One region of the Peribacillus sp. NPDC058075 genome, then DNA from elsewhere that is predicted to be linked to it. Evidence: riboswitches for the same ligand, from Rfam matches in the RefSeq annotation. Region 1 holds a riboswitch; each other region holds the start of a gene.

What was found. Region 1 has a riboswitch for preQ1 ahead of ACFVS1_RS02350 (VUT family protein). Riboswitches for the same ligand answer to the same signal wherever they lie in the genome.
Region 2: it holds a riboswitch for preQ1, as region 1 does, so the genes downstream of both, queF (preQ(1) synthase) here and ACFVS1_RS02350 (VUT family protein) in region 1, are expected to answer to the same signal.
Region 3: it holds a riboswitch for preQ1, as region 1 does, so the genes downstream of both, ACFVS1_RS22300 (QueT transporter family protein) here and ACFVS1_RS02350 (VUT family protein) in region 1, are expected to answer to the same signal.

Annotation. Positions count from the first base shown of each region.
Region 1 is NZ_JBHVSL010000001.1:456,442-458,706, forward strand. It holds gene ACFVS1_RS02340 (SRPBCC domain-containing protein) at 1-66, opposite strand, end outside; gene ACFVS1_RS02345 (SRPBCC family protein) at 92-577, opposite strand; PreQ1 riboswitch class I at 839-881, shown strand; gene ACFVS1_RS02350 (VUT family protein) at 932-1,474, shown strand; gene ACFVS1_RS02355 (hypothetical protein) at 1,496-1,645, shown strand; gene ACFVS1_RS02360 (hypothetical protein) at 1,694-1,882, opposite strand; gene ACFVS1_RS02365 (PadR family transcriptional regulator) at 1,968-2,265, opposite strand, start outside.
Region 2 is NZ_JBHVSL010000003.1:248,081-250,345, reverse strand. It holds gene ACFVS1_RS21945 (EamA family transporter) at 29-865, opposite strand; PreQ1 riboswitch class I at 1,020-1,065, shown strand; gene queF (preQ(1) synthase) at 1,170-1,670, shown strand; gene ACFVS1_RS21935 (aspartate kinase) at 1,874-2,265, shown strand, end outside.
Region 3 is NZ_JBHVSL010000003.1:317,025-319,289, reverse strand. It holds gene ACFVS1_RS22305 (TVP38/TMEM64 family protein) at 1-275, opposite strand, end outside; gene ACFVS1_RS22300 (QueT transporter family protein) at 399-884, opposite strand; PreQ1 riboswitch class I at 891-935, opposite strand; gene ACFVS1_RS22295 (YbaK/EbsC family protein) at 1,106-1,627, shown strand; gene ACFVS1_RS22290 (hypothetical protein) at 1,765-2,265, shown strand, end outside.

The sequences.
Region 1 (2,265 bases):
TATGGCTTCAAACACTTCATTAGCTGGCTTGATTATCTTAAATTTCGTAATTATTTGGGTATCCATACTTCCACTCTCTTTCGATTTGTTTTTATTGTTTTCCACTTTCCCAATCTACTGATATGGGCGGCAGGGTCCGTCCAGTTTCAAGCAAGCTCTTCAGGTTACTCAGAATAGCTGGCCATCCATTATTCAAGCCTTCAAAGGTATTGTCATCATATACGACATCTGTCTCCAAAAGCTCCTCGTGCCTAACGGTTAACTTTACAACTGAATCATCCATTTTCTGTAATTCAAAAGTGACCCGGGTAGGCTGCTCGCGAGGTGTTTCGTCTCCTGCCATGTTCCATGTAAACGAGAGCAGGTGCAGCGGCTCACACTTAAGTACATACCCGTGATCAGTAATCCGCCCATCTTCGAGTAAATATTTTACGCTTGATCCTTCTTGCCAGTCAGACTGTACATGCAATCCAAAGTGGTATTTCTTCGTGACTTCACCACTCGTCAAGGCTTCCCAAAGCTTCTCTGGTGTGGTTGCGATATAAATAGGATAAACAAACGTAGTTTTTTTCATCATTCTTTTTCCTCCTCGCGTTTATTCCTCATATCAAGTTCGCAGCATATCTCTACCAATGATTGTCCGCTTTTCATATACGACCGGTCAAGCAGTTTTCTACGACAGAAATCGGCAAAGTCATTGCATTGAAGAAGATTTGAAGTGCATTACTAATATCAAACGAATATACGCGGATACATATTAAAATTGACCATATGGAAACTTCTTGATTTCCAATCGTTTTCAAGCTACGATAAATAAGGAAAATGATAATCCGCTCGGGCGGAAGAGGTTCTAGCTACCCTCTCAAAAAAACTAAGGAGAACAGTGCTCTTTCTTAGGGTGCTGTTTTTTCTGTATAAGGAGAATTAAGAAATGTTAAGAATTTTATTGTATTTAGTATCCATCATCACGGCGAATGTGGTTACAGCAGCTTTTGCGCCATTACATTTTGGCATGTTCATCATTCCGATGGGTACTTTGCTCATCGGGGGAACCTTCATCTTTCGAGATCTGGTCCAGAATAAATTCGGCCGCACGAAGACCTATATATGTATCGTCACTGCACTTATTCTATCTGCGTGTGTATCATTTTTATTAGGAGATACGTTATTGATTGTATTTGCTTCCGCATTATCGTTCGTGGTCGCAGAAACAGCGGACACGGAAATCTATACCCGCTTAAAGCTCCCGATGAGTTGGAGGGTGTTTTATAGCGGAATCGTTGGAGGGTTTTTCGATTCGGTAATATTTGTCGTAATTGGTCTAAGTCCATTGGGTGCCAATATATTACCATGGGAAGCAGTACCCGCTGCGGTCATCGGCCAAATCATCGTGAAAACCATCATTCAGTCAATAGGTGCCGTACTTTTGGGACGAATCAATGTAGAACTGGAGAAACGAGTAGTCTCCAGTTAAATGGCAGGAGGGATGCACTACATGGATGGAACAAAAAAAGAAAAAGATAAATGCTATTGTCTCGAGGCGTTTCGTGAAAAATACGGCCCGCATGTTCAAGGGGAATGTATGAAGCTCTCCTGCGCCAATTATCGTAAGCATAAAGGAATAGACAAAAAAGGACCAAATTAGGTCCTTTTTTTTGCGTAAACGGAGTAACTCACTAGAAAACGAGCAAACTCATGTGTGCAATGCAAACTCACTAGTAAACGGTGCGAAATCATGAATGCAGCATGAATTCACGAGTAAATTGCCTAAACTCACGAGTAAAAGTGCAAAACTCACGAGTAAAACAGCAAAATTCACGAGTAAAACAGCAAAATTCACGAGTAAAAGTACGAAATTCACGAGTAAACGGTGCGAAATCATGAATGCCGCACAAACTCACGAGTAAACATAAAAAAAAGCTTCCTGCACCGTTTATTAAATGGGGCTAGGAAGCTTTGTATTTTGTTTAGAAGTGCTCTGTGCTTTTCCGAACTAGTTTTTCGAGGGTGAAAAAGCATTCTCGTTTCCGCTCAAGTTCGGTTTGTCCATTTTCGGTGACATGATAATATTTCCTGCGGCCTGACTCGGACTCTTTCCAATGGCCTTTTATGAATTCTTTTTTTTCTAACCGTTTAAGGGCGGGGTAGAGGGTGCCTTCACTTATTTGATATTTGCCCATGCTCATTTCCTTCAAGATCTTCGTGATTTCATAGCCGTATAGCTTTTTTTGTGAAAGAAGTGAAAGCAAAAGGAGGTCAATGCTT
Region 2 (2,265 bases), on a different contig from region 1:
CAGGTTGATTTTTGTAAACGAACTATATTCATATTTTGGTTAAAATAATACCGATTAATGCTGCAAGAACACCGGCAATTTGATAGGTTTTTAGTTTTTCCTTGAATAAATAACATCCAGCGAATACGACAACTAAACAGTTCAGGCTGACGACAGGAAAAATGATGCTTGCGATTCCGGTGTTTAATGCAAAGAAATAACATCCATAGCCTATCATGCTTAAAAAACCTACTAAGGAACCGATTTTGACTTCCTTTAGCTTGATTTTTTCTTTTTTAAAGGCCAGAGCCGAAAGAAGATAAAGCATTCCGCCTCCGTACATCGATACTAAGATATCAAGGGAGTTTAAATGAAGACGTGTTGATGTCGTCATTAGAATTCCGAGCACACCAAATGATAAGATGGAGAATAATGTGTGCATGATCCAAGGGATATATTGATGGTTACCTTTGGCGTTAGGTGTATACTGGATGACTAATGTAGCGAGAAACATGCAGACTATTCCACTCCACTGCAAGGAAGAAATATGTTCGTGAAAAATTAAAGCTGCACAGAGTATGGGGAATATTGCATTCGCTGCGATTAATGGTGATGTCAAGCTTGCCGGCCCTTTTTCAAAGGCGCTTGCCATCTGGATGTTACCATTAGCGTTCAGTACGCCAATTGCTGCACCAAGCAAGATGGACAGCCAGTTCAGTTGCAAACCATCCATAAATACTCCATAAACAATGGACAAAATAAAAGCTGAAAAATAAAAGAAAAATTGGATATGTATCTTGGAATAGCCTTTTCCGCTGCTCCATTTGAAAATGCTGTTATTGATTCCGAAACATAAGCTGGTGATGAGTGCTGCAAAAATCCACATGTGTATATTCTCTTCTTTCTAATAGGTTGAACCGCTTTTTCCATTTTAAACTGAAAATATAAACGAATCAAACCCAATTTTAAGAGAGTTGCATTGACAGATTGACTATTTTTTTTTATATTTACTAAGACAATTATAAAATATTTCCCGATAAACGGGAGAGGTTCATAGCATCACCCTCTTAAAAAAACTATGGCTTTGATATTTTTCGCGAATCAACCATATCTTTGAGGAGATATGGTTTTTGTTATATAGAGGCCCATTTTATGAATCTCCCTGAAACGTGGGATTAGGAGGACTTTTCATGTCTGGAAGAAAAGAAGAAGAATTAAAAAAAGATATCACACTGCTTGGGAATCAAGGAACAAAATATACATTTGACTATGCGCCTGAAATCCTTGAGTCATTCGATAACAAGCATCCGAACCGGGATTATTTCGTCAAATTCAATTGCCCGGAATTCACTAGCTTATGTCCGATAACGGGCCAGCCGGACTTTGCTACCATTTACATCAGCTATATTCCCAGTGTGAAAATGGTGGAGAGCAAGTCTTTGAAACTTTATTTATTCAGCTTCCGCAATCACGGTGATTTCCATGAAGACTGCATGAACATCATCATGAATGATTTAATCGAATTGATGGATCCTAAATATATTGAAGTCTGGGGCAAGTTTACACCTAGGGGCGGAATTTCCATCGACCCTTACACGAATTATGGGAAACCAGGTACGAAGTATGAGGAAATGGCGGATTACCGCTTGATGAACCATGACTTATACCCGGAAACTGTGGATAATCGCTAAAGAATGGGAGAGACAATGGGCATATGCCCGTTGTCTTTTTCTTTGTTTTAGCCATTCTTGATCAGTTGTCCTGATGATTTGTCCTTTTTAAAAATACAAATGTCCTCCTATAATGGAATTTCCACTTGATTGTTTCGAGAAAAAGCGTAATAATAGGGAGAGTTGATTTTGACAGAATATTTACGAAAATAGGGGATGTCGAGATGAAAGTTGCAAAGTTTGGTGGAAGTTCACTTGCGTCAGGTGAACAGTTGAGGAAGGTATTCGAAATTGTGGTTTCTGATCCAGAGAGAAAGATTGTAGTCGTTTCGGCTCCAGGGAAACGCAATTCCGATGATATAAAGGTGACGGATTTATTGATTGAAGCTGCGGAACAGCAGCTGCGCGGGGATAACGGAGAGCATTTGATAGAAGATGTCGTATCCCGCTATGCGAGCATTGCTGAAGAGCTGGATATATCCGAGAGTGTCATCACTGGAATTCATGAAAATTTAATGGCACTGCTGCATGCAGACCAAACTAACCCAAAGCGCTATCTGGATGCCTTGAAGGCCAGCGGCGAGGATAATAATGCGAAGCTGGTCGCAGGCTATTT
Region 3 (2,265 bases), on a different contig from region 1:
GCAACAACACTTGTAAACCAACTCCATAGATAGCCATATATGAATCCGAATATCGTGACATTGATAGTCAGGAGTAAAATTAAGGGGATGATTGTAAAAGAATTTTGTACAAACATCAATACGAATGTCACAATAAATGTAAGCAAAAGGTTTTCCTTCAATATGCTAATAACAGAATCCAGGTCACTTTTCCAAACCAAAGTGAACAGATCTGCATTAGAGTATATAAATATTGCAATTACAAGCAGACCGATTATGGTCAGGACTTTTTTCAAAGGGCCACCACCATTCTTGCTAATAGTTTATCATTTTCGAGTTCATTGGTGAAAAAAAAGAGCTGCCGCATCATGCAGACAGCTCTTTTCCATTATAGTGGCTTAAAGGTTCGAAGATTCCTTTTAAAGCCACTTTTCAAACTGAATTCTTTTGTTCATTCCATAAATGATTGGAGCTCCAATCAGGAGGACAACGAACTCACCGACAGCCGTGGTCATCCAGCTTAGCCAGAATGGCAAGCCAAAGGCAAGGTTCAGTTCAATTGCAATTAAGAACATTGTGAACGTGAAAAAGATAATCGTGGCGATCATCCGTCCTTTAATGCCTTTTATGAAACGAGAAACATAAATGACAAGCAATAAGGCAAGCAGGGATTGCCCCACTCCAAAAATCAAATCATATGGCACCATCGGTGAAAAGAGAAGATTCGATATGAAGACTCCGCCAACGATACCGTAGATATACTTTTTATTGAATACAATCAGATGATTCAGCATTTCCGGTACTCGGAATTGGAACATCTCAAAAGCTATTGGTTTAAACACCAATGAGACCGCCACATACAAGGCAGCCAATAACCCGTTTATCACGAGTGTACGAACATTCATTTTACTCTCTCCCTAGTTTTTTATCGTGGGATGGTTACGAACCACGTGTAGGCGTTTACCCAATGTTTAATAGTATCGCATGTACGCTTGTTTCGTCAATTTGTAAAGAATGGTTTTAATTTATAAGTTTCCAAGCAGGAGAAGTAGCACAATGGGATTTTGATTTATTGCAATGAAGGATGATATTATTTCAATATGTATGTCAAAGGAGTGAGTATAATATGTCGATCGAGAGTGTCAAAAGCCATTTTAAACAATGGAATCGGGAAGGCGACGTAAAGGAGTTCGAAACATCGAGTGCTACGGTGATTGAGGCAGCGGAAACCATCGGTGTTATACCAGCGAGGATTGCTAAGACTCTTTCCTTTAAAGGGGAAGGTGAACACGCGATTTTGGTAGTTGCCGCAGGGGACGCCAAAGTGGATAATAAGAAATTTCGTCAGACATTCGGCTTCAAGGCACGAATGCTTGCGCCTGAAGAAGTGCTTGCACAGACAGGCCATGCAATCGGGGGAGTTTGCCCGTTTGGTCTGGCAAACGATTTAGCTGTTTTTCTAGATGTATCGATGAAGCGCTTCGAGTCATTGTTCCCGGCTTGCGGAAGTGCGAACTCTGCAATAGAACTTACACTCGCTGAATTGTTTGAATATTCAGGTGCGAAGGATTGGGTGGATGTTTGTAAGGGCTGGGAAGAAAGGGGGAATGAGGAAACGGCAGTAGGCAATGCAGTTGATGGCATTTGATTAATGGGTGCCAAAAAATTAGATCCACATGATTGGGATTGAGTCCACTGCAGTGGACTTTATTTGTGGGGGCCGCATGCATTTCTATGATTAAAGCGGAAAAAGGGCAGAAAGTGTTCCTGAGCGGAGGTTGAAAGATGTTAAATGGAAGCGAAAGAAAAAGCAATAGTAGCTATCTTAGTCTTAAAACACTTTATGAAGAAAATATAACGGTTAAGAGCATTGCCCAGGAGCTTGAGTTTTGCCATAAAAATGATCTGGCACTGGATATTCAGAAAGCATTGGAAAAAAAGAATTTTGATATATTGGCAGTCCAAGATCAAGGGGAAATCATCGGTTATATCGAAAGACAAGAACTAGGTGAAGGAACTATTTCTGAATATTTGAAAAACTTTTCACCAAGGGAAATGGTTTCGGATTCAACCCCTTTGATCCAGCTTCTCCATATTTTTAAGAATAAAACAAGGGTGTTCGTATTGGAGAATAATTCAATTAAAATGTTGATTACCCATGCCGACCTTCAAAAGCCTCCGATCAGGATGCTGATATTCGGATATATTACCTTATTGGAAATGAGGATGAGTGATATCATCCTGGATAGATTCGGCGATGGCAGCTGGTATCCAATGATCAGCGAA